DNA from 4 places in the Arthrobacter sp. 10N43 genome. Region 2 is predicted to be linked to each of the others. Evidence: riboswitches for the same ligand, from Rfam matches in the RefSeq annotation. Region 2 holds a riboswitch; each other region holds the start of a gene.
What was found. A riboswitch is a leader RNA that binds a small molecule or an ion and turns the genes downstream of it on or off. The one in region 2 is predicted to bind thiamine pyrophosphate.
Positions count from the first base shown of each region.

Region 1: another riboswitch for thiamine pyrophosphate. It lies ahead of thiO (glycine oxidase ThiO); the one in region 2 lies ahead of thiC (phosphomethylpyrimidine synthase ThiC).
Region 3: another riboswitch for thiamine pyrophosphate. It lies ahead of AC1DDO_RS19160 (ECF transporter S component); the one in region 2 lies ahead of thiC (phosphomethylpyrimidine synthase ThiC).
Region 4: another riboswitch for thiamine pyrophosphate. It lies ahead of AC1DDO_RS02245 (bifunctional hydroxymethylpyrimidine kinase/phosphomethylpyrimidine kinase); the one in region 2 lies ahead of thiC (phosphomethylpyrimidine synthase ThiC).

Region 1 covers NZ_JBFTIA010000004.1:398,651-405,784, forward strand. Annotated here, with positions in the region: gene AC1DDO_RS10085 (RNB domain-containing ribonuclease) at 1-132, opposite strand, end outside; gene AC1DDO_RS10090 (ferritin-like fold-containing protein) at 174-845, shown strand; gene AC1DDO_RS10095 (thiamine phosphate synthase) at 916-1,623, opposite strand; TPP riboswitch at 1,650-1,770, shown strand; gene thiO (glycine oxidase ThiO) at 1,764-3,089, shown strand; gene thiS (sulfur carrier protein ThiS) at 3,086-3,322, shown strand; gene AC1DDO_RS10110 (thiazole synthase) at 3,328-4,152, shown strand; gene AC1DDO_RS10115 (4a-hydroxytetrahydrobiopterin dehydratase) at 4,254-4,925, shown strand; gene AC1DDO_RS10120 (hypothetical protein) at 4,929-5,231, opposite strand; gene AC1DDO_RS10125 (DUF3107 domain-containing protein) at 5,332-5,556, opposite strand; gene AC1DDO_RS10130 (TetR/AcrR family transcriptional regulator) at 5,618-6,265, opposite strand; gene moeB (molybdopterin-synthase adenylyltransferase MoeB) at 6,453-7,134, shown strand, end outside.
Region 2 covers NZ_JBFTIA010000020.1:16,890-24,023, forward strand. Annotated here, with positions in the region: gene AC1DDO_RS21745 (RNA-binding protein) at 1-187, opposite strand, end outside; gene rpsP (30S ribosomal protein S16) at 189-614, opposite strand; gene AC1DDO_RS21755 (hypothetical protein) at 833-1,270, opposite strand; gene AC1DDO_RS21760 (VOC family protein) at 1,703-2,578, opposite strand; gene AC1DDO_RS21765 (amidohydrolase family protein) at 2,659-3,741, opposite strand; gene AC1DDO_RS21770 (GNAT family N-acetyltransferase) at 3,745-4,245, opposite strand; TPP riboswitch at 4,323-4,430, shown strand; gene thiC (phosphomethylpyrimidine synthase ThiC) at 4,426-6,246, shown strand; gene AC1DDO_RS21780 (alpha/beta fold hydrolase) at 6,243-6,977, opposite strand; gene ffh (signal recognition particle protein) at 7,048-7,134, opposite strand, start outside.
Region 3 covers NZ_JBFTIA010000013.1:67,578-74,711, forward strand. Annotated here, with positions in the region: gene AC1DDO_RS19130 (Na+/H+ antiporter subunit D) at 1-117, shown strand, start outside; gene AC1DDO_RS19135 (Na+/H+ antiporter subunit E) at 114-659, shown strand; gene AC1DDO_RS19140 (MrpF/PhaF family protein) at 656-934, shown strand; gene mnhG (monovalent cation/H(+) antiporter subunit G) at 924-1,307, shown strand; gene AC1DDO_RS19150 (DUF4235 domain-containing protein) at 1,417-1,680, opposite strand; gene AC1DDO_RS19155 (heme-degrading domain-containing protein) at 1,722-2,258, opposite strand; TPP riboswitch at 2,446-2,590, shown strand; gene AC1DDO_RS19160 (ECF transporter S component) at 2,656-3,303, shown strand; gene AC1DDO_RS19165 (ABC transporter ATP-binding protein) at 3,344-4,993, shown strand; gene AC1DDO_RS19170 (energy-coupling factor transporter transmembrane component T family protein) at 4,990-5,793, shown strand; gene AC1DDO_RS19175 (UDP-N-acetylglucosamine 1-carboxyvinyltransferase) at 5,942-7,134, shown strand, end outside.
Region 4 covers NZ_JBFTIA010000001.1:497,772-504,905, reverse strand. Annotated here, with positions in the region: gene AC1DDO_RS02250 (Rne/Rng family ribonuclease) at 1-2,524, shown strand, start outside; TPP riboswitch at 2,669-2,766, shown strand; gene AC1DDO_RS02245 (bifunctional hydroxymethylpyrimidine kinase/phosphomethylpyrimidine kinase) at 2,749-4,401, shown strand; gene rplU (50S ribosomal protein L21) at 4,771-5,079, shown strand; gene rpmA (50S ribosomal protein L27) at 5,141-5,404, shown strand; gene obgE (GTPase ObgE) at 5,521-7,110, shown strand; gene proB (glutamate 5-kinase) at 7,100-7,134, shown strand, end outside.

The sequences.
Region 1 (7,134 bases), on a different contig from region 2:
CGCCGCGGCGTCGCGCAGCACGTCCTCGGGGAACGGGCCGGGCAGTTCCAGCGTGGTGCGCAACGCCTTGAGGGCCCCGGCCAGCTGGTTCTGCTGCTCGTGGACACTGGGGGTCAGGCGATGATGGGACACGAAAATCAGGGTAGCCCGATTTCCGCCATTAGTCTTGGATCATGAGCGCAACTCCGGAGGATCCTGCCCTCTACAACAGCTTCCTGGCGGATCTGCTGGGAGTGATGGCGTACGGCGAGCTTTCCGCCTTCGAACGGCTCTCTTCCAGTGCCGGATATTCGCCCACGCTGCGTGACCGTGCCGTGCTGGGCAGGATGGCGGTGGCCGAGTTCCAGCACTACGAACTCATCCGGGCCCGGCTCGAGGATATGGGCCTGGACACGGAGGCTGCCATGCTGCCGTTCCAGCCCTCGGTGGACTTCTTCCATGAGCGCACACGCCCGGCGGACTGGTACGAAGCGCTCATGAAGGCCTACGTGATCGACACTGTCTCCGCGGACTTTTACAGCGCCGTCGGCGTGTACGTCGACGCCGGGACCCGGGAGCTGATCGCACAGGTCCGCTCCACCGGCGAGTCCACGGGTGTGCTGCAGGAGCGACTCAAGGCGGCCCTGGCCGATGACCCCCGGCTGGCGTCACGCCTGGCGCTGTGGGCCCGGCGCCTGCTGGGCGAGGTCCTGACCCATGCCCAGCGGGTGAGCCTTGAGCACGCATTCCTGGGCGGGCTGTCGGGACTGGACGACGCGGACGCCAGGGCGCTGGTGGTGGGCCTGACGGCCGAGCTCGCAGCGAACCACGCGCGAAGGATGGCGGGACTGGGGCTCCCCGGCTAGGTTCACTGCCCGGGACGGCCCGGTTCATGGCGGGGAACCTGCTCAGGAGTCAGCGTTCAGGAATCAGCGTTCAGGAGTCAGTGGCGTCCAGCGCCGCCAGCAGTGCACCGGCCGCGTGGGCCGGATCGTCGGCGTCGGTGATGGCCCGGACCACCACGATCCGCCGGGCGCCGGCGTCGACTACCTGCTCCACGTTGCCGAGGTCGATCCCGCCGATGGCAAACCACGGCAGCAGGCTTTCCGTCGGGCCGTCGGGGTTTCCGGCACCCTCGGCGTTCGCCTGGCCGGTCGCCTGGGCGGCGTAACGCACCAGGTCGAGGCCGACGGCGGCGCGTCCCGGCTTGGTGGGAGTCGCCCATACTGGCCCCACACAGAAGTAGTCCAGTCCCTTGCGGCCGGGAGAAGCAGCCACGGCTGCGTCCACCTGTTCAGGGGTGTGGGTGGACAGGCCGATCACGGCGTCTTTGCCCAGGAAGCCGCGGGCTGCGTCCAGCGAAATGTCCTTCTGGCCGATATGGAACACCGGGGCCCCGGACAGGGAGGCGATGTCCGCCCGGTCGTTGACGGCCCACAGCCGTCCGTGGCGCTGCGCCGCGGCGTGCAGGACTTCGAGGAGTTCCAGTTCCTCGGCCGCCTCGAGCGACTTGTCGCGCAGCTGGATGATGTCCACTCCGCCGGCGAAGGCGGCGTCCACGAAGTCCTCGAAGTCGCCGCGGTCCCTGCGGGCGTCGGTGCACAAGTAGAGGCGGGCGGTGGTGTGGAGGTGGTCCTGGCTCATGGGACCAGCCTAGTTCCTCTAAACTGGGCGCATACCGCGGGAGCCCGCAGCAGCCATGGAGCCGCTGCCCGGCTGAGAGGGCGTCAGAGCCGACCGCTTGACCTGATCCGGCTAGTACCGGCGTAGGGAAGGAATTTTTCATGGGCACGCAAGTAGGCTCACAAGCCGGCCGTGAAGCCGTGGCCGCAGATGACGCCACCGCCCGGGATTGTTACACCGGAGCCGTATCCACTGACGGAATCACCGCAGGGGACGTCACCGCAGACGTTGCCGTGATCGGCGGCGGGGTGATCGGCCACGGCATCGCCTTCGAGGCCAGCCGCGCGGGCCGGTCCGTGGTCCTGATCGATGATGTTCCCGGTACAGGAGCGAGCTGGGCCGCGGCCGGCATGCTCGCCCCTGTCAGCGAGCTGCACTACCAGGAGGAGCAGCTGCTGGAACTGATGCTCGAGTCTTCCCGGCTGTGGCCCGGATTCGCGGCCGGGCTCGACGCCGGTCCCGCCGGCCAGGACTCCCGGACGGGTACCGGGTATTTGACGACCCCGACCCTCGCCGTCGGGGCGGACGCGGCGGACCGGCGCGCGCTCGCGGACCTGAGGGAAGTCCAGAAAGCCTCCGGCCTCAGCGTGGAACCGCTGACAGTGCGCGAGGCACGGGGCCGGGAGCCCCTGCTGAGCCCCGGCATCTCGTGTGCCTTCGACATCCCGGCCGACCACCAGGTGGATCCCCGCCTGCTGATCGCCCGGATTGCCGGCGTCCTGGCCGCGGAGGACCGCGGCAGCTTCATCCGGCGGCGCGCTGCAGGGCTGCTGTGGCAGGACGGCAACGTTGCAGGGGTCCGCCTCGATGGCGGCGGTACCGTACGCGCCGCGGAAACCGTGGTCGCCAACGGGCTCGGCGCCGCCGATCTTGATGAATTGCCCGCCGGGCTCACCCTGCCGCTGCGGCCCGTCTACGGTGACATCCTCCGGCTCCGCGTGCCCGCGCACCTGCAGCCGCTGCTCACTGCCACCGTGCGGGGGATGGTGCGCGGGGTCCCGGTGTACATCGTGCCCCGCCAGGACGGCACCGTGGTGATTGGCGCCACCCAGCGCGAGGACGGCCCGTCGGATCCCCAGGCCGTGTCGGCCGGCGGCGTCTACCAGCTGCTGCGGGACGCCCAGCAGCTGGTGCCCGCCGTCGCCGAACTCGAGCTCCTGGAAGCCACGGCGCGGCCCCGGCCAGGCACGCCGGACAACGCCCCGCTGCTGGGCCGGGTTGCCCGCCCGGACGGCGGGGATGTCCCCGGACTCATCATCGCCACAGGTTTCTTCCGGCACGGCGTCCTGCTCACCCCGGCGGCTGCCGCCGTATGCCGCCAACTCATGGACGGGACGCCGGACCCGCGCTGGGCCGGTTTCCGCCCCGACCGTTTTTCCCGCATCCCGGACACGTCCGGGGACAGTCCCAAGAAGGAAGCAGCATGAACATCAGACTGAACGGAACGGAGCAAAGCGTCGCCGACGGCGCCTCCGTCAGCACCCTCGTCAGCCAGCTCACGGGCCGGAGCATCGGCCCCGACGGCCAGGCCGCCGACGGCCGGAAACTCGGTGTCGCCGTGGCCCGCAACGCCGAAGTGGTGCCGCGCAGCCAGTGGCACGCCACGGCGCTCGCCGACGGCGACGACGTCGAACTTGTCACGGCAGTCCAGGGAGGATGACCAGCATGAACGAGACCACACTGGCAGGAACACCGGCCGTGCAGGCGCGCGGGGCGGTGGCCGATCCATTGGTGATCGATGGCGTGGCGCTTGGGTCCCGCCTCATCATGGGCACCGGCGGCGCGCCGAGCCTGGACGGGCTGGGTGCGGCGCTTGTTGCCTCCGGAACCGAGCTGACCACGGTGGCGATGCGCCGCTATTCGCCGGCGGAGACGGGCTCGCTGTTCCAGCTGCTCGAGGACCAGCAGATCCGGGTGCTGCCCAACACGGCCGGCTGTTTCACCGCCAAGGACGCCATCCTCACAGCCGAGCTGGCCCGCGAAGCCCTGGAAACGGACTGGGTCAAACTCGAAGTCATTGCCGACGAGCACACCCTGCTGCCGGACGCCGTCGAACTCGTGGACGCAACCGAACAGCTTGTCGCCCGCGGCTTCAAGGTCTTCGCCTACACCAATGACGACCCCGTGCTTGCCCTCCGGCTGGAAAACCTCGGCGCCACGGCCGTGATGCCGCTGGGCGCCCCGATCGGTACCGGCCTGGGCATCCTGAACCCGCACAATATCGAGCTGATCGTCTCGCGGGCGTCCGTGCCGGTGGTCCTGGATGCCGGAATCGGCACGGCCTCGGACGCGGCGCTGGCGATGGAACTTGGCTGCGATGCCGTGCTGCTGGCAACGGCCGTGACCCGGGCCCAGAACCCCGTGCTCATGGGGGAGGCCTTCAAACACGCTGTCATCGCCGGTAGGCTGGCAAAAAAGGCCGGCAGGATTCCGCGCCGCGAGCACGCCCTGGCGTCCTCGGCGATGGAGGGCCGGGCCGAGTTCCTGTAGGCGATTTCCTGTAGGACAGGGTCCGGCTTTGCCTCCGGCCCATTCGCCGCCAGTTCATTCGCCGATCCAGTTCATTCGCCCAACCAGCACAGGAGCCTGCAGTGGCAGCCACGGACGACGTCCTTACCCGGCCACAGATCGATCAGGCCCTGGCGGGCCTTCCGGATTGGCGGTACCGCCTGGGCGGCCTGGTGACGGTCTACAAATGTCCGACGTCGGCCGCGGCGCTGGAGCTTGTTGCCGCCGTCGGGCGCGTGGCCGAGGACCAGAACCACCACCCGGACCTGGACTGGCGCTACAACCGCGTGTTCCTGCGCTTCACCTCGCACGACGCGGGCACGGAGGTCACGTCCCGGGACGTCCGGGCCGCGGCGGCAGTCAGCGGGGCGGCCCAGGGCGTCAGTGCCGCCGCAGAGCCGGGCCTGTACCGGACGGTGGACATCGCCATCGATTCGGAGGACCCCGCCGGAGTTTCGGAGGTTTGGCGGATCGCCCTCGGCTACCGCAAGGGCCGGTTCGGCGACCTCGTGGACCCCTACGGACGCGGGCCCGGACTGTGGTTCCAGGAGACCTCCACCCCGAACGCCAACCGCATCCACCTGGACATCCACCGGAGCAAGGCCGAATCCGGGCCCGTCCTGGAAAAGACTGCGGCGACCGGGGCCTTAATGAACCGTGACCACGCACCCAAGTGGGTGGTGGTCACGGATGCGCAGGGTAACCGGCTGTGCCTGTGCACCGAGGACGGCCACGGGCCGGACCTGCCGGCGTAGCGCCTAGAGCTTCAGGATGGCGGTGAGCCGATCGGTGTCCTGCCGGGTCCGGGATTTGCCCAGGTAGATAACGGCCGCGATCGACGCCGCCGCGCCGAAGACCATCGGCAGGATCCACGGGATCCAGGTCAGGCCCGGCTGGTAGCCAAACCCGGCCGCCATGAAGATGATCCAGCTCAGCATGCCGACGGCCGTTGCAACTCCCGCCGGGACGCTGATCCCGTATTTCGTGTGCCGTTTGTCGTTGGCCCACACCACAAAGCCCGCAGCAACGGTCACCATGGCGACCACAATCAGGGAAAGCATTCAGGACACCTCGCGCTAGTCAAGAAAACGGCTGTGAAACGGTTTGGAAAACCGGCTGTGAACGGGTTGTGAAGCCGCTCCAACGCCGGCCGGGCTGAGCCTAGAGTGCGCCGAAACCGACGCGGCGGGCTTCTTCTGCCCCGATTTCAACGTAGCCCAACACGTTGGCGGGGACGATCACCAGGCGGCCCTTGTCATCCTTCAGACGAAGTTCGCCGCCCTTGGCGATCGCGTCGCCCACCACCTTGGCGACGGCGTCGGCGTCCTGGGCCGATTCGAGGACAATTTCTCGGCCAATGTTCTGAATACCAATCTTTACTTCCACAGCAAGGCCTCCCAGCCAGTCAAAACCGAATAAACGTCTAAGGTCAATCTCTAGTTGTACTCTAGGTCTCTTTGGGGAAGCGGGAGATTCCGCGCCAAGCTAAACGGTAGATCAGGTCGCTGGCCACATCGAGGTCCAGGTTTCCGTCCGTTTCCAGCCAGTACCGGGCGCTCACCTGGGCCAGCCCGGCCAGTCCGCGGCCCAAAAGCTGGGATTCCAGTTCCGGAAGCTTGGTGTCCTCGGCGATGACGCGCGCGACGGCGTCGGCAAAGGTCTTGTTGAAGGCTTCCAGCCGTGCGCTGACGTCGGGATCGTTGATCAGGTCAGATTCGAAGACGAGCCGGTGCGCCTGGTCGTCGTGGGCGATGAAGCGGAAGTAGGCGCGCATGACCGCCTGGACGCGTTCGTCATTGTCCGTGGTGGAGTTCAGGGCGCCCAGCAGGAGGTCGATCAGCTTGCTCAGGTGGCTGTCCAGCAGGGCCAGGTAGAGGTCCCGCTTGGACGGGAAGTGCTGGTACAGCACCGGCTTGCTGACATGGGCGGTCTCGGCGATCTCATCCATGGCGGCCCCGTGGTAGCCGTTCGCCACGAAGACCTCCTGCGCTGCCGCCAGCAGCTGCGCCCGGCGTTCATCACGGGGGAGCCGTGCCGAGCGCTGTCCGCTCCGCGTTTGCCCGGCCGGCGGTTTGCCGGTCTCGTCCCGCTCCACCGGTGCCTGATGAACCACTGTCGGCCTTCTTTCCCTCTACATCCACTTGCCCGCAGGGCACTCAACTGAAAAACACTCAACTGAAAAGAACCCTACGGAAAAGCACTCAACTGCTGTGCACTGCATTCAACTACACTTTACGCGCGGGTAATATGACCTGGCGGTATCTTCGGGCATAGATTGAAGTATGGCTTCCAAGTTCACCGCCCCCGGTGCCCCCGCAACGCCCCCGACGCAGCTGGATCCGCTGCCAGGACCGCTGGTTGACCCGGCATCGGAGCTCAGCCTTGCGGAGGTGGAACGCTATTCGCGCCACCTGATCATTCCCGAGATCGGCGCGATCGGCCAGCGACGCCTCAAGAACGCGAAAGTCCTCGTGATCGGGGCAGGAGGCCTGGGATCCCCGGCCCTGCTGTACCTCGCCGCCGCCGGTGTCGGCACACTGGGCATTGTTGACGACGACGACGTCGACCTCAGCAACCTCCAGCGGCAGATCATCCACGGCGTCGCGGACGTGGGCCGGCCCAAAATCGAGTCCGCCCGCGATGCCATTGCGGCCCTTAACCCGCTGGTGGACGTCCGGCTCCACAACGTCCGCCTCGACGCGTCCAACGCACTGGAACTCTTCGCCGACTACGACCTCATCCTCGACGGCGCCGACAACTTCGCCACCCGCTACCTCGTCAACGACGCCGCCGCCATCCTCGGCAAGCCCTACGTCTGGGGATCGATCTTCCGCTTCGACGGCCAGGTAAGCGTCTTCTGGGAACAGTTCGGGCCCACGTACCGGGACCTCTACCCGGAGGCGCCCCCGGCCGGATCCGTGCCCTCCTGCGGCGAAGGCGGCGTGTTCGGCATGCTCTGCGCCG
Region 2 (7,134 bases):
GCGCCGCAACCACAGTGCGCAATGCGCGTGCGGTCCGGCCCTGCCGGCCGATCACCCGTCCGAGGTCGTCCTGATGAACGCGCACCTCGAGGGTTTCCCCGCGGCGGTTGTTCTTCGCACTGACCTTGACGTCCTCGGGGCTGTCAACAATCCCGCGGACCAGGTGTTCGAGCGCTTCTGCCAGCAATTTACTCAGCCTCGGTGGTCTCTGCTTCGGCGGCGTCGGCGGGAGCCTCGGCAGCTTCGTCCTTCTTGGCCTTCTTGGTGATGGCTTCCGGGATGATCACGGAACCCTTTTCCGGGGTAACGAAGGCAGCCTTGGGAGCCTTGGTCTTCAAGGTTCCCTCCTGGCCGGGCAGACCCTTGAACTTCTGCCAGTCACCGGTGATCTTGAGGATCGCGGCAACCTGCTCGGACGGCTGTGCGCCGACGCCGAGCCAGTACTGGGCACGGTCCGTGTCGACCTCGATGTACGAGGGCTCTTCGGTCGGGTGGTACTTGCCGATCTCTTCGATGGCACGGCCATCACGCTTGGAGCGTGAGTCCATGACGACGATGCGGTAGTACGGTGCGCGCATCTTACCGAAGCGCTTAAGGCGAATCTTTACGGCCACTTTTGTGGTCACTCCTGTTTCTGAAACGGGGTCGAGCCCGGCGTTCTGCACCCGTGGGGCGGGCCGTACTTGGGGGTTCTAAAGGACAAGATCCGGACGCGGAGAGAGGGGCCACGCAGATCGAGTACCTGTTCATTGTGCCAGATCACCGGCAGGATTTCGACTTGACACGGGCCCAGCCCGGCGGAACGGGTCCTGCAGGGGGCGATCCGGGCCGGTCAGGAGGTCCAGACGTAGAGACCGGACTTGGTGGCGGGGTCCACTCCGGCGGCGAGCTCGGCGATCCGGCGGACATAGCCCCGGGCCGCGTCCGGACCGAAGGGCATGTCCTCCTCGGCGGCCCAGTTGGCCGCGACGTCCTCGAGGACGTCCCCTTCCCCTTCGGTTTCGTAGCTGAGCAGCTCCGCCAGCGTGCGGATCATCGCGGCGGGCACGCCAAGCAGCGAGTCGCTGGCCACGTCAACCATCGCCAGTTCGTAGTCCGCGCCGGGGGCGTGCACGGCCACGCCGGCGAGGTCGCCCAGCCGCTCCACCTCAAAGTCACTGATGTCCGGGATGCGAACGGCCTCCGGCGTGGCCGGGCCGCCGCCTTCGAGTGCGCCGGCGCGCTTGAGGGCTCCTTCGTGGGTGGACACAAAGATTTCGGTGAATCCCATGCAGCTCGTCCTTAGGGTTCGGCGGTACGTGGTCCGCTGTTTTCGCACGTCACTTCAGCCTAGCGCTTCGGCCCGGCTGCGCCTGGACTGGACATGCCCTCCGCTGGCCGCGGCCAATGGACATAGCGGCACTATGTCCACTCGTGGCCACGGCAAATGGACATGTCCCGCGGCCCGGCCAGCCACACGGGGACACGGGACACGGGGACACGGGGACACGCCCACTGCTGGCCCCGGCCACGCGCCCGGGCTGGCCCTGACACGCCGCCACCTCCCGCGGATATGCCCTCCGCTCGCCCCGGCCAATGGACATATAGGCGCTGTGTCCACTGGTGGCAGCGGCAAATGGACATGTCCCTCGGCCCGGCCAGCCGGATGGGGACATGTCCACCTCTGGCCCACTGCGCTGGGCAAGTCCCTCAGGGCTCGGACTTAGCGAACCGCGACGCGGATCCGGTTGCGCCAGGGGTCCTCGAAGCGCAGCTCGGCGCCGGTGTGGTGCGAGTCGACGCCGGCGGCTTGGAGCCGCTCCGCCAGGGCTCCGACGTCGTCGCCGGACGGCACTTCGATCAGCACCTCGCCCAGGCCCAGCGTGTCGCGCCGGGGGCCGGCACCGCGGCTGTTCCACACGTTCATGGCCATGTGGTGGTGGTAGCCGCCGGCCGAGACGAACAATGCCTGACCGTGCCAGCCCGCGGTCTTCTCGAAGCCGAGCGTGCCGACATAGAACTCTTGCGCCGACGCGACGTCGCCCACCTGCAGGTGGACATGCCCGACGCCGGCGGCGGCCTCGCGCTGGCCGGCCACGGACGCCTCGGTCAGGTGCTGCTGCAGGTAACGCTGCGGCGGCAGGGCGAGGCTGTCCATGACGACGTTCTTGCCCTCCCAGGACCAAGCCTCCCGCGGCCGGTCCCAGTAAAGCTCGATGCCGTTGCCTTCGGGGTCGTTGAAGTAGAAGGCCTCACTGACGAGGTGGTCCGCGCTGCCAGTGAAGGACTGGGGCTCGTACTGGGCGGCGCTGGCGATGGTGGCCGCCAGGGAGTGCTGGTCCTCGAAGAGCAGGGCGGTGTGGAACAGCCCGGCCTCGCCACGGGAGGGCAGGTTCAGGCCCGGCGCGGGGGCCAGATGGACCAGCGGTTTCTGCCGGCGGCCAAGGTAGAGCCCGCCGTCCTGTTCGGCCACCGCCTCCAAGCCGAGGGCGCGCTGGTAGTAATCGGTCATGAGCTTCATGTCGCCGACCTTGAGCATCACGGTGCCCATGGTGAGTTCGGCAGGGAGGAGGTCCTGGGTGCTGGCTTCTGCGGTCATTGAAACGCTCCGGTGTTCTGGGGCCACCGGCTCTCGGTGACCTGTCATAGAGTTAAATTACTTGAAGCTTCAATTTATTCCTAGCGGATGAGGTGGCCGCGCAACACAATGTGCTTGAGTTGCCGCAGCGTCGCCGGATTTTTCCGCGGATCCTCTGGCGTGACCAGGACATCGGCGCTTGCGGCTTCGCCGATGGAGTCCGCGCCGAGCCAGGTCCTCGCGGACCAGCTCGCGGCGTCGAGGGCGGCAGCGGCGGGCAGGCCGGCTGCGTGCAGGGCCTGGATCTCGTCGACAATCCGGCCGTGGCTGATGACACTGCCGGCGTCGGTCCCGGCATAGATGGCCAGCCCGGCCTCGTAGGCTTCGAGGACCCGCTCGGCGCGCCGCTCCCACAGCGAGCGCATATGGGCGGCGTAGCGCGGAAACTTGGCCTCCGCCCGCGCCGCGATGTCCGGGAACGTGGCGATGTTGATCAGGGTGGGCACGATCGGGACGCCCTGTTCGAGGAAGCGCGGCAGGTGCCGCGGCAGCAATCCGGTGGCGTGCTCGATGCAGTCGATCCCGGCGTCGAGCATGTCATCCAGGGTGTTTTCGGCGAAGCAGTGCGCGGTGACGCGGGCCCCTTCATCGTGGGCGGCCTGGATGGCGTCCTTGACCGTGCGGGCCGGAAAGCTGGCGGCGAGGTCGCCGACGTCGCGGTCGATCCAGTCCCCCACCAGCTTGACCCAGCCATCGCCTGCACGGGCCTGCTTCCGTACGGCCTCGACGAGATCGCCGGGCTCGACCTCGACGGCCAGGCCGCGCAGGTAGCGCCGGGCCCTGGCGATGTGCCGGCCGGAGCGGATGATCCGGGGAAGGTCCTGGCGCTGCTGGAGCCAGCGGGTGTCGTGGACGGCGCCGGCATCGCGGACCAGCAGCGTCCCGGCGTCGCGGTCCGCCAGGGCTTGGGATTCCGCGGTGGCCTCGGAGACGTCCCCGCCCGGGCCAAGGCCGATGTGGCAGTGTGCGTCCACGAGCCCGGGCATGACCCAGCCGTCCAGCACGCGGTCCGGCGCGTCGGCGGGACGGTCGAAGGTCAGCAGGCCGTCCACCGCCCAGAGCCCGCGGCGTTCCTGGTCCGCCGCGGTGAGGATGGGGCCGGTGAACTCGATGATGCTGGTCATGGCCTACAGCCTAATCCGCATGACGATCCGCCGGCCCAGCCCATCCAGGCCCAGTTGCGCTTCGTGGATCCGCAGGGCGCCCAATGCCGGCCCCGGCTCGGCGAGTTCCTCAAAGCCGCAGCTTGCGTAAAACGGGGCATTGAACGGAACGTCCGCGAAAGTGCACAGCGTCATCCATGCATAGCCCCGGCCGCGGGCCGCGTCGATGGCCGAGTGAACCAAGGACCGCCCAATCCCCCGTCCGGCAGAGTCCGGATGTACGGAGAGTTGTTCCAGGTGGGCCTGGCTGCCGACTTCGTCCACGCGGGCGAATCCCACAGGCGGGCTTCCGGCGACCAGTACGAAGAGCGGCTCAACCGGCGTCGTCATTTCCGGGGACGGGAGCGCCTGGTTCCCCAATGCCGCTTCAAGGAGGCGGTCGGCCGCGGCCTCGAGAACCGGCAGCGCCGCGAGGTCTTCCGGCGTCGCCGTCCTGGTGCGGGGCACGGGCCCGGGCAGAGTCACAATTCCACGCTAACACTGCCGCCTGGCCGGGTGCCGTCACACTCGGCAGGCTTCCAGTGGGCCTGTGGTAGCTTCGTCTACGACCACACGGGTGCCCTTGCAGGGGCTGAGATCGGGCTAGCGCAGCCTGCGACCGTTGAACCTGTCCGGGTAATGCCGGCGAAGGAAGTGAGTAATCCTTTGAGCACCACAGAAACACAGCACAGCCCTGCCCAAAAGAAGCCAGCAGTCACTACCCAGTCGCTGAAGTCCCACTCGCTGGCCTTCACCGCGGATCCGGAGCACGGCATCCGCGTCCCGGTGACCGAGATCGCCCTGGAACCCTCCCCGGGCGGTGTCGCGAACGCTCCGTTCCGGGTCTACCGCACGGCCGGCCCGGGCAGCGATCCGGTCCGCGGGCTGGAGCCGTTCCGGGCTCCCTGGATCGAGGCGAGGGCGGACACCGAACCCTACGCCGGCCGGGAACGGGAGCTTCTCGATGACGGCAAGTCGGCGGTCCGCCGGGGTGCGGCGTCGGCCGAATGGCAGGGCGGGCGCCCGGTGCCGCGCCGCGCCGTCGAGGGCAGGACCGTCACGCAGATGCGCTACGCCCGCGACGGCGTCATCACCCAGGAAATGCGGTTCGTCGCGCTGCGCGAGAACTGCGATGTGGAGCTGGTGCGCAGCGAGGTGGCCGCGGGCCGCGCGATCATTCCTAACAACGTCAACCACCCCGAATCGGAGCCGATGATCATCGGCAAGGCGTTCCTGGTGAAAATCAACGCCAACATCGGCAACTCGGCCGTGACCAGCTCCATCGCCGAGGAGGTCGACAAACTCCAGTGGGCCACGCAGTGGGGCGCGGACACGGTGATGGACCTCTCCACCGGTGATGACATCCACACCACGCGCGAGTGGATCATCCGCAACTCCCCCGTGCCCATCGGCACCGTCCCGATCTACCAGGCGCTGGAGAAGGTCAACGGTGAGGCCAACGCCCTAACCTGGGAGATCTTCCGGGACACCGTGATCGAACAGTGCGAGCAGGGCGTGGACTACATGACCATCCACGCCGGGGTGCTGCTGCGCTATGTGCCCCTGACGGCCAACCGGGTCACCGGCATCGTCTCCCGCGGCGGCTCCATCATGGCCGGCTGGTGCCTGGCGCACCACCAGGAGAACTTCCTGTACACCCACTTCGACGAGCTGTGCGAAATCTTCGCGAAGTACGACGTCGCGTTCTCCCTGGGTGACGGGCTGCGGCCCGGCGCGACGGCGGATGCCAACGACGCGGCGCAGTTCGCCGAGCTGGACACCCTGGCCGAGCTCACGCAGCGGGCCTGGGAGTTCGATGTGCAGGTCATGGTGGAGGGTCCCGGGCACGTGCCCTTCCACCTGGTCCGGGAAAACGTGGAACGCCAGCAGGAACTCTGCAAGGGCGCACCCTTCTATACGCTCGGGCCGCTGGTCACCGACATTGCGCCCGGTTATGACCACATCACCTCGGCGATCGGCGCCACCGAGATTGCCCGCTTTGGCACCGCCATGCTCTGCTACGTCACGCCCAAGGAGCATCTCGGGCTGCCGAACAAGGATGACGTGAAGACCGGGGTGATCACGTACAAGATCGCCGCCCATGCCGCCGACCTCGCCAAGGGCCACCCCGGCGTCCACGAACGAGACGACGCCCTGTCCAAGGCGCGGTTTGAGTTCCGCTGGCGGGACCAGTTCGCCCTGTCCCTTGACCCGGTGACGGCCGAGGCCTTCCACGACGAGACGCTTCCCGCGGAGCCGGCCAAAACCGCGCACTTCTGCTCGATGTGCGGTCCCAAGTTCTGCTCCATGCGGATCAGCCAGGACATCCGGGATGAGTACGGTACCGGCAACTATGGTTCTGTCGATTCGCAGGCTGCCCTGGCGCAGATGGCGGCCGGGATGCGGGCGAAGAGCAGCGAGTTCCTCGCCTCCGGCGGCAAGGTCTACCTGCCGGAGCCTGCCGTGGGCGGACCGACAGCGTCCTAGCAGGCCCGGGCGTGCTGGTGCCGGCTGACCTCGGCGATGAACGATCGGATCGTCCGGTCGCCGTCCGTTGAATCCTGGGGCCGGTGCCCGCCCGCGGCCGTGCGGTGCAGGGCGCCGGTCTCGCGCAGGTAGCCGGCGATTTCCTCATACAGCGGTTCCCAGCCGCCGGTCAGGACCAGCGTCGGCACGCCCGGCACGATTTGCAGCGGCGCCTCCCACGGCGGGGCCTGCAGCCGCAGCCGGCGCGCCGCGCGGAGCGCCTCCGGCGTCGTGGCCCCCGGGGCCTCGGCCGCGAACGCGCGGCGGATGAACTCGCGCTGGAAGTCCTCGTCGCTGAGGTTGTGCCGGACATCGTAGAGCGGCTGCATAAGGGCCCGGTGCGCGGCGGTGGCCGGGAGTTCCGCGGTCAAGGACAGGCAGGCCGGCTCCACCAGGGTCAGCGACTGGACGAGGTCGGGCCGTTCGACGGCGGCCATCATGGCGGCGATGGCGCCCTGCGAATGGGCCACCACATGGCCGCCGGCCTCGCCGCGGCCATCGTCCGCCAGCGAGGCGAGCACGATGGCGGCGTCGGCGGCGAAGTTGGTTTCCAGCGGTTCCGCGACGGCATCAAAACCGTGCCTCCGCAGGAACAGGGCGTCGTAGTCCAGCGCCATTCCGTGCTGCTTGGGCCAAGCGGCGGCGCCGAAGCTGCCATCCCCGTGGACGAAGACTACGCGCTGCTTGAACATTGTCTAACCCTATGGCACATCAGTGCTGATGCCGCCGGCGACACAGTCCCGGCGGCATCAGCAGCTGCAGCTACTTGCTGCCGCCGAGGAACTTGTCGAAGCCCTTGGGCAGGTTCAGCTGGGACGGATCGAAGTCGCCGCCCTGCTGGCCGAACGA
Region 3 (7,134 bases), on a different contig from region 2:
GCCGTGCTGGGCCAGGACGCACCTGTGCCGCCGGTGCCAGGTCAGGTCCAGTTAGGCCAGGTCCAGCCAGGGCAGGCCCCGCCCGGCCAGGTCCAGGAGCAGGGCGGCGGGAAATGAGCCGGAAAAGGATCTCGCTGCGCCAAGAACTGCCGCTGCTGGTGTGGCTGGTTTTCGTCTGGGGCGCATTGTGGCAGAACTTCAGCCCCGGCAATCTCCTCTTCGGGGCCCTCATCGCCGTGCTCGTGGCACGCATTTTCTACCTGCCCCCGGTGGAGCTCGGCGGCCGCTTCAACGTGCTCCGCGCCGTCCCCTTCGTCCTCATCTTCCTAGGAAAAGTCGTCGCGGCCAGCTTCCAGGTCCTGTACCTCGCCGTGGCCCGCGGCCCCAAAGTCGTCAGCGCAATCGTCGCCGTGCCGCTGCGGAGCCATTCCGACCTCCTGGTCACGGCCACCGGGCACGTGATCTCCCTGATTCCGGGATCCCTTGTGGTGGAGGTGGACAGGTCCACGTCCACGCTCTACATCCACGGCATCAACGTCCGCAACGCCCAGGACGCGGCCAAGCTGCGCAAGGAGGTCCGGGACACCGAGGCGGGGCTGATCAGGATCATGGGCTCCAAAGACGAACTCTCCGCCCTTACCCAGGAGGTCACCGCATGATGCAGATCGTCCTGACGGTGACCGCCGTCGTACTTTCCCTTGCCGCGCTGGGGGCGATCATCCGGATCGCGCGGGGCCCCTCACTGCTGGACCGTGTCCTCGCCGCCGACGTGCTGCTGGCCATCTTCGGCGCGGCCCTGTGCATCGACATGGCTGCCAACCGGCACCTGAACAACCTGATGCTGCTGGTGGCGATCTCCCTGATCGGCTTCGTCGGCTCGGTCACCTTCGCCCGGTTCGTGGCCGACCGGAGGGAGAGCGTCCGTGAATCCTGACACAGTGATCGACTCCGTCTCGGCCGTGTTCATGGTGACCGGCGCCCTCATGTCCCTCGGCGCCGCTGTCGGGCTGTTGCGCTTCCCGGACCTCATGAGCCGGATGCATGCCGCCACCAAACCGCAGGTCCTGGGACTGTTCCTGCTGCTGGCGGCCCTTGGCCTGCAGATGCGCACCTGGTGGGTGTGGCCCGTGCTGGTGGTGGCGTGGCTCTTCCAGCTGCTGACCGTCCCCGTATCGGCCCACATGGTGGGCCGGGCCGGTTACCGGACCAAGCACCTGCACCCGGAGCTGCTGACCTCCGACGAGCTCGAGGCAGTGGTCCAGCAGGCGGCCGCCAAGCACGGAGCGGACGACGGCGACGCCGGCTGACCGAAACGGCTGACCGCAGCGTCTAATCCGGAGGGGGCCAGCCAGGTCCGTCCAGCCAGGTCCGCGCAGCCCGAGCCGCCCTGACGATGTCCGGCCATACGATGCCTGTTTAGACGATGTCCTGGGTTTTGGAGAAGCGGGTGATCGCCCGCTGCGTGCCGCGGTTGGCGAGCACCTGGATGATGGCGCTGACCGATGCCGAGATCAGGGCGAACGTCAATGCCGTGCGCAGCGTGGTGGGGACGTCGTCGTCGTGGCCCTTGGGCGGCTTGTTGCCCGTGGACTTTTCCCAGATGGTGTCCACCAGCTTGGTGCCGGCAAAGCCGGCCGCGAGGCTGACGCCAGTGCCGAGCAGCTTGATGAGGATGGTCATTCTTCGGTCTCCTTGGGGCGGGAACAGGGGCTACCCCCAGCCTAGCGTTCCGGTGTGAGGACGTTCCGCAGGGCCTCGACAACAAGATCGTGGTCCGCCTTCTGGGGCAGGCCGGAGACGGTGACGACCGCGACGGCGCCCGTGCCGCGGACGTAAATGGGAAACGCTCCGCCGTGGGCGGCGAACTCCATCTGGTCGAACCAGGCGTTGTCCTCGATCCTGCCGCCGGCAGCGCGGGCGCGCAGGCCCACCAGCAGGGACGGGACCTCGTAACGCATGGCCGTGCGCTTCTTGGCGTTGATCCAGCGTTCGTTGTCCGGCGTGGCGCCGTCCAGCGCGGCGTGGAAGAGCACCTGCTCGCCCTTGGTGATGTCGACGGCGATGGGCAGCGAGCGTTGCCTGCCCAGCTCTACGAGGAGGAGTCCGAGGTCCAGGGCATCGTCCTTGCTGAACGAGGCGAACTGGAGGGCCTCCATCTCGGCCAGCACGCGGCCGATGAGCGCCGCGAGGGATCCCTGCGGCTGCGGCTCGCTCGAATCGGGGTCGTATTCCCCGGAGGGATCTGGTGTGAGCGTCAAAATAGTCCAGCTTTCCGGTGCGTGACTGGGCCGCCCGCAGGCGGGTCCGGGTGTCCGACACGTCGACTCTACCAAGCGGCAATTCCCGGCCGCGGCGACCGGCTTTGCCCGGCCGCGGATTGTGACGGCACGCCACTGAAAACCCGGCCGTCCGGGTGTAAACTGAGCCAGCCCACAAGGGCAGAATAATTTACGACAGGGGAGCGCCGCCGTCGGGCATCGCCGGAAAAATCCGGGGAAAACCGCTGGTGGGCGCTGAGAGTGCGGACAGCCGCAGACCCTCGAACCTGATCCGGTTAGTACCGGCGCAAGGGAGTCGAGATCTCAGGGTGCGCGGAGGGCGGCGGAAGCCGAACCGGCCGGAGCATCCTCCCCTCCTGTTCCTCAGGAGGACGACATGACAGATATTTCAGCACAGCATGGTTCCACCAGCCGCCCAGCCGCCCGCCGCAACTACACCTGGCGTGTGGTGGACATTGTGGTGGCCGCCTTGATCGCCGTTGCCGGCGGCGTCATCTTCTGGGCCTGGTCCCAGGGCGCGAACCTGATTTCAACCCCGGTCAACGCCATCTACCCGCCGCTCAGCGGACTCTACGCCGGCGGCTGGATGATTCCGGCCGTATTGGGCATGCTCATCATCCGCAAGCCGGGTGCGGCGCTCTTCTGCGAGAGCGTGGCGGCCACGGGCGAGCTCATCATGGGTTCCCAGTACGGCACCACGGTGCTGATCTCCGGTGTGCTGCAGGGCCTTGGCGCGGAGCTGGTCTTCGCGGCCTTCCTCTACACGAAGTTCAACCTGCCGGTATCTCTGCTGGCCGGGGCGGGTGCGGGCCTCTTCTGCGGCCTGAACGATTCCTTCCTCCCGTGGGGCTGGAACATCGCCTACGAAGCCGGCGACAAGCTCGCCTACATCGTCTTCACCACCATCTCCGGTGCAGTGATTGCCGGCGGACTGTCCTGGCTCGCCACCCGAGGCCTGGCCAAGACAGGCGTGCTGGGCTCCTTTGCCTCCCGCAAGGCCGCCACGGAGCCCGTCTTCTCCTGAGTCGACTGCTGAACCTACATCTGAAACCTGCAGACGACTCATGAGACCTTCACCGGAAGTCAGGCCGGCCGCCGTCACGGCCCGCGGCTGGGGCTGGCGGCACGCCGGAAGGCCCCGGCCCGCGGTCAGCGGCCTTGACCTGGACATCCGGCCGGGGGAGCGCGTGCTCCTGCTCGGCCCCTCCGGCGCCGGCAAATCGACGCTGCTCCACGCCCTGGCCGGCGTGCTGGGGGACGGCCCGGCCGGGCCTTCCGGCGACTCCGGCGACTCCGAAGATTCCGACGAGACCGGAAGCCTGCTGATCGACGGGGTCCCGCCGCGGGCGCAGCGCGGCCGCGCCGGGCTGGTGCAGCAGGACCCGGAAACGCAGGTGGTGCTGTCCCGCCTCGGCGACGACGTCGCCTTCGGGGCTGAGAACCTCGCCGTCCCGGCGGAGGAGATCTGGCCTCGGGTGGGCGAGGCGCTCGAGGACGTCGGCCTGGGCAGGCTGCCGCTGGACCATCCGACGTCGGCGCTCTCCGGGGGACAAAAGCAGCGGTTGGCGCTCGCCGGGATCCTCGCGATGCGGCCAGGGCTGCTGCTGCTTGATGAGCCGACGGCCAACCTGGACCCCGCGGGCGTTCTGGAGGTCCGCGACGCCGTGGGCCGCTGCCTGGACAAGACCGGCGCCACCCTGGTGGTCGTGGAGCACCGGGTGGCGGTCTGGAAGGACCTGGTTGACCGGATCGTGGTGCTCCAGCCCGGCTCCGCCACGGACTCCGGGGTCCTGATCGACGGGCCGCCGGACCGGGTCCTGGCCCAGGCGCGGGACATGCTCATCGGTGCCGGCGTGTGGGTCCCGGGCCACGTGCCGGCAACGCGGGCGCGGCGGCAGGCGCCCGGCGCAGGTCAGCTCCTGCTGGAGGCGGAAGGCCTCGCGGTGTCCCGCGAGCGGCCGCGGCGGGCCGGGCTGCGCGAGCGGTTCCGCACGATCGCGCCGCGTCCGGTCCAGTCCGGGGTATCTGCCCAGGTCCGTGCCGGGGAGGCCCTGACCATCACGGGGCCGAACGGCTCGGGGAAGTCCACCCTGGCGCTGACGCTCGCCGGTCTCCTGCGGCCCGTTGCGGGGACGGTCACGGCCGCGCCTGGTCTCAGCGGCGGTCTCAGCGCGGGCCTCAGCGGCGGCCCCGGCGCGGGTGCCGCGGGCGGCGCCGGAACCGACCCGTACCGGTGGAAGGCCCAGCAGCTGATCGCCAGGATCGGAACCGTGTTCCAGGAACCCGAGCACCAGTTCGTCACCGGCAAGGTCCTCGATGAGCTCATGTTCGGCCCCCGCCACCTCGGCTACGGCGAAGACCGCGTCGCTGAGCTGCTGGAACGGCTGCGGCTGACGGAACTCGTCGACGCCAACCCCTACACGCTCTCCGGCGGCGAGAAGCGGCGCCTGTCGGTCGCCACCGTGCTCGCGGCGCATCCGCGGGTGCTGGTCCTGGACGAGCCCACCTTCGGCCAGGACGCCAACACCTGGGCCGAACTCGCCTCATTCCTGTCCGAACTCCTCGACGCCGGCACCGCCGTCGTGTCCGTGACGCACGACGCCGAATTCAGCGCCGTACTTGGCGGCACGGAACTCCGCCTCCGGCCGCGGGAAACTGCCGCCGCAGACGCTCCCGGCCCGGACCTTGAACTCCCGGAGAGGGCCTCACCATGAGGGACACACTGAGCCTTCGCGGCAACCACGCGATGCTGACCCGCGCCAACCCGCTCGCCAAGTTCGCAGCGGTCTTCCTGATCACCCTGGTCCTGGCGCTGTCCATCGACTGGGTCTCGGCGTCGGTGGCCCTGGCCTTCGAACTGCTGCTCCTGCCGTTGGCCGGCCTCACCCTGGCCCTGCTGTGGCAGCGCGGCTGGCCGCTGATCCTCGCGGCGGCGCTGGGCGGCTGGAGCACCGCCATCCTGGCGCCCGACGCAGGGGCCATCCTCGTCGACGTCGGGATCTGGTCCATCAGCGCCGGCTCCCTGCAGCTGGGGATCGGCTTCATGCTCCGCGGGCTCGCGATCGCACTGCCGGCGGTGCTGCTGATGAGCTGCACCGACCCCACCGACCTCGCCGACGCCCTGGCCCAGAACGCAAAACTGCCGCACCGGTTCGTCCTGGGCACCCTGGCCGCCATGCGGCTGGTCGGGATCATGGCCGAGCAGTGGCAGACTATCGGCATGGCCCGGCGGGCCCGGGGCGTGGGCTCGAGCGGGAACCCCTACCAGCGGTTCCGCGCCGCCCTGGGCCAGAGCTTCGGCCTGCTGGTGCAGGCGATCCGGAGCGCGTCCCGGCTCGCGGTGACCATGGAGGCGCGCGGGTTCGGCGGCGCCGCCCGCACCTGGGCCAGGCCGTCCACGTTCAGCGGGCTCGACGCCTGGGTGCTCCTGGGCGGGCTCGGTATCGCGGCAGCCGCCGTCGCAGCGGCCCTCGGCGCGGGCACCTGGAACCTGGTTTTCCTCGCCCGCCAGTAGCCGGCCCAGCCGGCACGGCCCGCCGCAGGCCGGCGGTTTTTGCTGTGCAGGTCGGCGGTTATCGCATGGTTCGGGTATTTGTGTGAGATTGGCGCCATTCCGGCCGCAATTGCGGCAAGGCGTAGCTCATGCGTGATATTTTCGGGAAATGACTCAACCGACTGCCGAACACGTAGGCCTCCTGCTCCGCGAAGCGCGCGGGGCCAAGGGCTGGACCCAGGGACAACTTGCCGCCGAGCTCGGCACGAGCCAGAGCGCCATTGCCCGGATGGAACAGGGCAAGCAGAACCTGAGCCTGAAGATGATCCAGCGCCTGGAGGCGATCGTCGGGCACAGCATCGTCAAGGTGGGCCGGCCCCAGATGACGCACCTGCGTGTCGAGGGCGGCCGCACCCTCTCCGGCGCGGTGGACGTCAACAGCAGCAAGAATGCCGGCGTCGCGCTTTTGTGCGCCAGCCTCATTAACCGCGGCACCACTACGCTGCGGCGGCTCGCCCGGATTGAGGAAGTCAACCGGATCGTGGAGGTGCTGACCAGCATCGGCGTCGAATGCACCTGGCTCAACGCCAACGACCTCCAGATCCGCCGCCCCGCGGTCCTGGACCTGGCATCCATGGACGTGGAGGCGGCCCGCCGGACCCGCAGCGTCATCATGCTCCTGGGCCCGCTGCTGGACGAGGCCGAAACCTACCAGCTGCCCTACGCCGGCGGCTGCGACCTTGGCACCCGCACCGTGCAGCCGCACATGCAGGCGCTGCGCCAGTTCGGCCTGAGCGTGGAGGCGAAGTCCGGGTTCTACGCGGTCCAGGCCCCGCCGTCGGACGGCCATGACCGCTCCTTCGTGCTGAGCGAACGCGGCGACACCGTCACCGAGAACGCCATCATGGCCGCAGCCCACCGCCGCGGCACCACCGTCATCCGCAACGCCAGCCCCAACTACATGGTGCAGGATCTCTGCTTCTACCTGCAGATGCTCGGTGTGGAAATCGCGGGGGTTGGCACCACCACCCTGGAGATCACCGGCCGGCCGTCGATCGACGCCGACATCGAATACTTCCCGTCCGAGGACCCGATCGAGGCGATGAGCCTCATCACCGCCGGCATCGTGACGAACTCGGAAGTCACCATCCGCCGTGTGCCGATCGAGTTCATGGAAATCGAACTCGCGACGCTCGAACAGATGGGCCAGCGGCTCGAGGTCTCCGGGGAATACGTTGCCCGCAACGGCCGCACCCGCCTGGTGGACGTCACCACCAAGCCCTCGGAGCTGCGGGCACCGGAGGACAAGATCCACCCCATGCCGTTCCCCGGCCTGAACATCGACAACCTGCCCTTCTTCGC
Region 4 (7,134 bases), on a different contig from region 2:
CACCGTGGTGCGCCCGGCCCCCGTTGCCGCAGCGGAGCCCGAAGACGAGGAAGGCGACGAGGACGAGGACGCCGGCAGCCGCCGTCGACGCCGCAGCCGCGGGCGGCGCGGGCGCACCCGCACCTCCGGCGAGTCCGAGACTGATTCAGAAGGCACCGACGAAGAGGGCGAGGAAGGCTCCGAAGCAACCCTCGAAGACGGCGTGACCTCCCGCCGCCGTCGTCGCCGCCGCCGCGGTGACCAGGACCTGGAGCTGACCGGCGGGGAAGGCGACGACCCGCCCAACACGGTGACCCGGGTCCGCGCGCCGCGGGCCATGGCCGAGGCGCCGGTGAACAACCGCGTCACCTCCGTCAAGGGCTCCACCCGCCTGGAAGCCAAGAAGCAGCGCCGCCGCGAATCCCGCGACACCGGCCGCCGCCGCACCGTCATCACCGAGGCCGAGTTCCTGGCCCGCCGCGAGTCCGTGGACCGGCAGATGATCGTCCGCCAGCGCGACGACAGAATCCAGATCGGTGTCCTCGAAGACGGCGTCCTGGCCGAGCACTTCGTGTCCAAGACCCAGCAGGATTCCCTGATCGGCAACGTCTACCTGGGCAAGGTCCAGAACGTTCTCCCGTCCATGGAAGCCGCTTTCGTGGACATCGGCCGCGGCCGCAACGCTGTGCTGTACGCCGGCGAAGTGAACTGGGAGTCCGTCAACCTCGAAGGCAAGCAGCGCCGGATCGAGAACGCGCTCAAGTCCGGCGACTCCGTACTGGTCCAGGTCACCAAGGACCCGGTCGGCCACAAGGGCGCCCGCCTCACCAGCCAGATCTCGCTGCCCGGCCGCTACCTCGTGTACGTGCCCGGCGGTTCCATGACCGGCATCTCCCGCAAGCTGCCCGACGTCGAACGCAACCGCCTCAAGCGGATCCTCAAGGACCGCCTGCCCGAGGACGCGGGCGTCATTGTCCGCACCGCGGCCGAGGGCGCTTCCGAGGAAGAGCTCACCCACGACATCAACCGGCTCCGCGCGCAGTGGGAAGGCATCGAGAGCCAGTCGACGTCCACCAAGATCCTCGCCCCCGAGCTGCTCTACGGCGAACCTGACCTGACCATCAAGGTGGTCCGCGACGTCTTCAACGAGGACTTCTCCAAGCTGATCGTCTCCGGCGAGGAAGCCTGGGACACCATCGAGGCCTACGTCACCTACGTGGCTCCGGACCTGGTGGGCCGGCTCGAGAAGTGGACCAAGGACACGGACATCTTCGCGGCCTGGCGCATCGACGAGCAGATCCACAAGGCCCTGGACCGCAAGGTCTTCCTGCCCTCTGGCGGGTCCCTGGTGATCGACCGCACCGAAGCCATGACCGTGGTGGACGTCAACACCGGCAAGTTCACGGGCTCCGGCGGCAACCTCGAGGAAACCGTCACCAAGAACAACCTGGAAGCGGCCGAGGAAGTGGTCCGGCAGCTGCGCCTGCGCGACATCGGCGGCATCATCGTGATCGACTTCATCGACATGGTGCTCGAATCCAACCGCGACCTCGTGCTGCGCCGCATGGTGGAGTGCCTGGGCCGGGACCGGACCAAGCACCAGGTGGCTGAGGTGACGTCGCTGGGCCTCGTGCAGATGACCCGCAAGCGGATGGGCACTGGGCTGCTGGAAGTCTTCGGCGAGCAGTGCGAGGCGTGCGCGGGCCGCGGCATCGTCACCCATGACGAGCCCGTGGAACACCGCCGCGCCAACACGGTCGCCGCGGAGCACTATGTGCCGCGCACCGAGGCGGCCCAGCCGGCTGCCCGCACCGAGCGCAAGAGCCGCCGCCGCGGCAGGGGAGGCCAGGGCCCCGAGTCCGCGCCGTCCACGCCCGCGGCCGTCCACGCCGAGCCCACCGAAGCTGAACGCCACGCCAAGGCTGAAGCCACCCGGGCTGCGCTGGCGAACATTGCCGCCGCGGCGCACGCCGCGCACCTGCACGATGGGGAGGCAGCCGCGGCCAGCGACGCCGGGGCCCGGCAGGCCGCCGTCGACGCCGTTACGCACCTCGCCGCCGCGGACGAAGCAGCCGGGCGTCCCGCGACCGTGCTGACGTTTGGCGGCGAGCAGGTTGCCCTGCCCTTCGTCGAGCACGCCGAGGACACCCAGGCACCGGCCCTGACCCTGGACCTGCTGACCGAGGCCTTCGCCAACCTGGGCGAGGCCGACGCCGGTGAGCAGGCCGACAAGCAGGCCGACAAGCAAGCCGCAGCCCAGGCACCCGCGGCCCCCGAGGCGCCGGCAGCCGCGCCCGCCTCGGAAGCCCCGGCTTCACCGGCAGCGGACACGACTCGTGGCCGCCGCGGACGCCGCAACCGCAGCGCCAGCCGTGCCCAGGGCGCAGCCAACGAGACCTCCGTGGAACACCGCGAGGCCACACGTCCGGCCGCGGCCGGGTCGGTTCACGAGGCCAAGGCGCCCGCCGCGGCCCAGCGGGCGTCCATCCCTGCCGGCAACGAGCCGATCATCCTCGGCGTCGGAGTACCGGCCTCGGAGCTGTAGTCCTCCGCGGCTGATCACGTCCCCGGCCGGTCACTTCGACTGGTTGGGGTGCGGGTCCGGGCCGAGCGGGCGTAACAATACGTCCGCTCGGCCCGGGCCCGCACGTGCGTTAACGGGGCAGCCCGGTGGCAACGGCTAGGCTGGAACACTGACACGGGGTGCCGCGCATCGGGCCGGCTGAGATCCAGACCCGTTGAACCTGTCCGGTTAGCACCGGCGAAGGGATGTCTGACTTGTCCGCGAAATCCAATCCGTCCGAATTGCCGCCCAGTGATTTTCAGCCGGGCAGTTTTCTGCCCGGCGGTTTCTTGCCCTCCGGTTTCTTGCCCTCTGGGGTCCGCCCGCCCGCGCCGCCGCGCATTCCCCGCGTGCTGGCGATTGCGGGGTCCGATCCGTCCGGCGGGGCCGGGATCCAGGCCGACCTCAAGAGCATCGCGGCGAATGGCGGCTACGGGATGGCCGCCATCACGGCCCTGACCGCCCAAAACACCCAGGGCGTGCGCGCCGTCCACGTACCCCCGGCGGCGTTCCTCACGGCCCAGCTGGAGGCCATCAGCGAGGACATCGGCATTGACGCAGTCAAGATCGGCATGCTCGGCGACGCCGGTGTGATCGACGCCGTCCGCACCTGGCTGGAGAAGGTGCGCCCCGCAGTCGTCGTCCTGGACCCCGTCATGGTCGCCACGAGCGGTGACCGGCTCCTGCAGGAATCGGCCGAGGCCGCCCTGCAGGCCCTCCTGCCGCTGGCGGACCTCATCACCCCGAACCTCGCCGAACTCGGAATCCTGCTCAAGGAACCCGTCGCGGCCGACTGGGCCGAGGCCCTGGCGCAGGGCAAACGGCTGGCCGCGCTGACCGGCGCCACCGTCCTGGTCAAGGGCGGGCACCTCCAGGGCGGGCTCGGGAATGACGGCGACGCCGGCTGCCCGGATGCGCTGGTCAACACCGGGGGCCTGCTCGGCACCGAAACGGTGGTGGTGCCGGGGGAGCGGATCGCGACGCGCAACAGCCACGGCACAGGCTGCTCCCTGTCCTCGGCCATGGCCACCGTGCAGGCCCGGGTGGGGGACTGGGAAGCGGCGCTGCGGGTGGTCAAGCCGTGGCTGCTGGGCGCACTCCGCGAAGCCTCGGTTCTGGACGTCGGCAACGGCAACGGCCCGGTCCATCACTTCCACCACGTCGGCCACAGTCATGTGGGCGACGCCGATGCGGGCCACGCTCCGGGGGAGGGCGAGTTCGCCGCGGCCCTGCGCGCGGGGGCCACCGCCGATCTTGACGCCATCTACGCCCTGGACTTCATCCGCGGCCTGGCCGACGGGACCCTGCCCGAGCACGAATTCGCCTACTACCTCGCCCAGGACGCCATCTACCTCAACGGCTACTCCCGGGTCCTGGCACGCGCCGCCGCGATCGCCCCCACCGAGGCCGAGCAGCTGTTCTGGGCCAGGTCCGCGCAGACCTGCCTGGAAGTCGAGTCCGAGCTGCACCGTACCTGGCTCAGCACCCGCCCCACGGGGGCCACCTTGGGCCCGGTAACGAAGTCCTACGTCGATCACCTGTTGGCCGCCTCGGTGTCCGGCAGCTACGGGGTCCTCGTGGCAGCGGCCCTCCCATGCTTCTGGCTCTACGCTGAGGTCGGCGCCACGCTGCACCGGGAGTTCCTTTCCGGCGGCGCACCCGCCGGGCATCCCTACGCCGACTGGCTGCGGACCTACGCCGATGAGGACTTCGCCGCAGCCACCCGGCAGGCCATCGCGTACATGGACACGGCGGCCCGGCAGGCATCCGGGCGCGAGCGGGAAGCCATGGCCCTGGCCTTCCGGCAGTCCTCACGCTACGAAGTGGACTTCTTCGACGCGCCGCGGTTGCACGCCTGACGCGAGCTGGCCTGTGCAGCCGGTAGGATGGTGGGGCACGGTTCCGGAAGTCGTTGCGGCAACACAACATCAAGAACGCAGAGTCTAGGCGTTGTGGCGCCTGTCACGGACTGCCCCCGGAACCAGCCTCATTTGCGGCCGAAGGCAAAATTAGCGTATTCTAGATCTTCGGTGCTTACGCCAACACTTGGGTTATGACCCTGAGAACTGTCCGTTTGGAATTTCAACTGGATTTGTTCCGGGGATAGCTCATGGGTTCCCCCGGGGAATCCACCGGCGTTGAGGCACAGCGTGAGCCGGTCCAAACAATTTGGCCCCAGGTTCCGCACGCAAATCTAGTAATAAACGTCGAGAGAAGTGAGTTCCCCAGTGGTGTACGCGATTGTCCGCGCAGGCGGCCGCCAAGAGAAGGTTTCCGTTGGAGACTTCGTTACCCTGAACCGCGTCCCCGGTGGAGCCGGCAGCACCTTTGAGTTGCCCGCACTGCTCCTGGTGGACGGTGACAAAGTCACGTCTGCTGCTGCGGACCTGGCCAAGGTAACGGTTACGGCTGAGATCCTCGAAGACCTCCGTGGTCCGAAGATCGTCATCCAGAAGTTCAAGAACAAGACCGGTTACAAGAAGCGCCAGGGTCACCGTCAGGAATTGACCAAGGTCAAGATCACCGGTATCAAGTAACCCTTCGTTACTGTTCAGGTTCCAGCAGATTTCCCAGAATTTTTGAAGGCAGGCATTTCAAATGGCACATAAAAAAGGCGCGAGTTCCACTCGCAACGGTCGTGACTCCAACGCCCAGTACCTCGGCGTCAAGCGCTTCGGTGGCCAGGTAGTTTCCGCAGGCGAGATCATCGTCCGCCAGCGCGGCACCCACTTCCACCCGGGCGCCGGCGTCGGCCGCGGCGGGGACGACACCCTGTTCGCCCTGACCCCCGGTGCTGTCGAGTTCGGCACCCGCCGTGGTCGTCGCGTTGTGAACATCGTGGCTGCTGCAGCTGCAGAGTAGCAATAAGTTCTAAATCGGTGGAGCGGGCCATTAGGTCCGCTCCACCGGTGTTTTAACCGCATTACAATCATCTTGGGCCTCTTGGGGGTCCGGGGAACAGCACTGAGGAGATTTACGTGGCGAGCTTTGTAGACCGGGTAGTACTGCACGTATCCGGCGGTACCGGCGGCCACGGCTGTGTCTCCGTTCACCGGGAGAAGTTCAAGCCCCTCGGCGGTCCCGACGGCGGCAACGGCGGCAACGGCGGCGACGTCATCCTGCGCGTCGACTCGCAGACCACCACCCTGCTCGACTACCACCACGCCCCCCACCGGCACGCCACCAATGGCGGCCCCGGCATGGGTGACTGGCGCGGAGGCAAGAACGGCGAAACCCTGATCCTTCCGGTGCCTGTGGGCACCGTGGTGAAGTCCAAGTCCGGCGAAGTCCTCGCCGACCTCGTGGGAGAAGGCGACGAATACATCGCGGCGGCCGGCGGCATCGGTGGCCTCGGCAACGCGGCACTGTCCTCCCAGAAGCGCCGCGCCCCCGGCTTCGCGCTGCTCGGCATCGAGGGCGAATCCAGCGACGTCGTCCTGGAACTGAAGTCCATCGCTGACATCGCGCTCGTGGGCTTCCCCTCCGCCGGCAAGTCGAGCCTGATCGCCGCGATGTCGGCGGCCCGGCCCAAGATCGCCGATTACCCCTTCACCACCCTGATCCCGAACCTGGGCGTCGTCCAGGCCGGCGAGATCCGCTTCACCATTGCCGACGTCCCGGGCCTGATCGAGGGCGCCAGCGAGGGCAAGGGCCTGGGCCACCACTTCCTGCGCCACGTAGAGCGCTGCGCCGCACTCGTGCACGTGCTGGACTGCGGCACGCTCGAATCGGACCGCGATCCCCTCTCCGACCTCTCCATCATCGAGGCCGAGCTGGAGAAGTACGCCGTGGACATGAGCTACAGCGGCGCCGACGGCGAAGTCGTTCCGCTGAACCACCGCCCCCGGCTGGTCGCCCTGAACAAGGTGGACCTGCCCGACGGCAAGGACATGGCCGAGTTCGTCCGTCCGGAACTGGAATCCCGCGGCTACAAGGTCTTCGAAATCTCCGCGACGAGCCACGAGGGCCTCCGCCAGCTCGGCTTCGCCATGGCCGAAATCGTCCAGGCCGCCCGCGACGCCGTCGCCGCGACCCCGCCGAAGGTGGCGGCCCCCGTCCTGCGCCCCCGCGCCGTCAACGAGACCGGCTTCACTATCCGCCGCGAGGAAAAGGGCCTCGAGCCGCTCTTCCGCGTCCAGGGCGAGAAGCCCGTGCGCTGGGTCAAGCAGACCGACTTCACCAACGAGGAAGCGATCGGCTACCTCGCCGATCGGCTGGCCAAGCTGGGCGTCGAGAATGAGCTGTTCAAGCAGGGCGCCAAGCCCGGCGACATGGTGGTCATCGGCGATGACGACGGCGTCGTCTTCGACTGGGAGCCGACCATGATGGCCGGCGCCGAACTGCTCGCCTCGCCGCGCGGCACCGACGTGCGCTTCGCCGACATCGGCGACCGCCCGACGCGTGGCCAGAAGCGCGACGAACAGCAGGAGCGCCGCGACGCCAAGGCAGCCGCCCGCGCCGAGCTCGAAGCCGAACGCAAAGCCGGCATCTGGACCGAATCCGTCAGCGGCCGCCGGGTTCGGCAGCCGCTCAAGGAGAGTGGACTGGGCGCAGAAGATGACGAGTAAGACCGTCGTCGAGCACCGGTCACA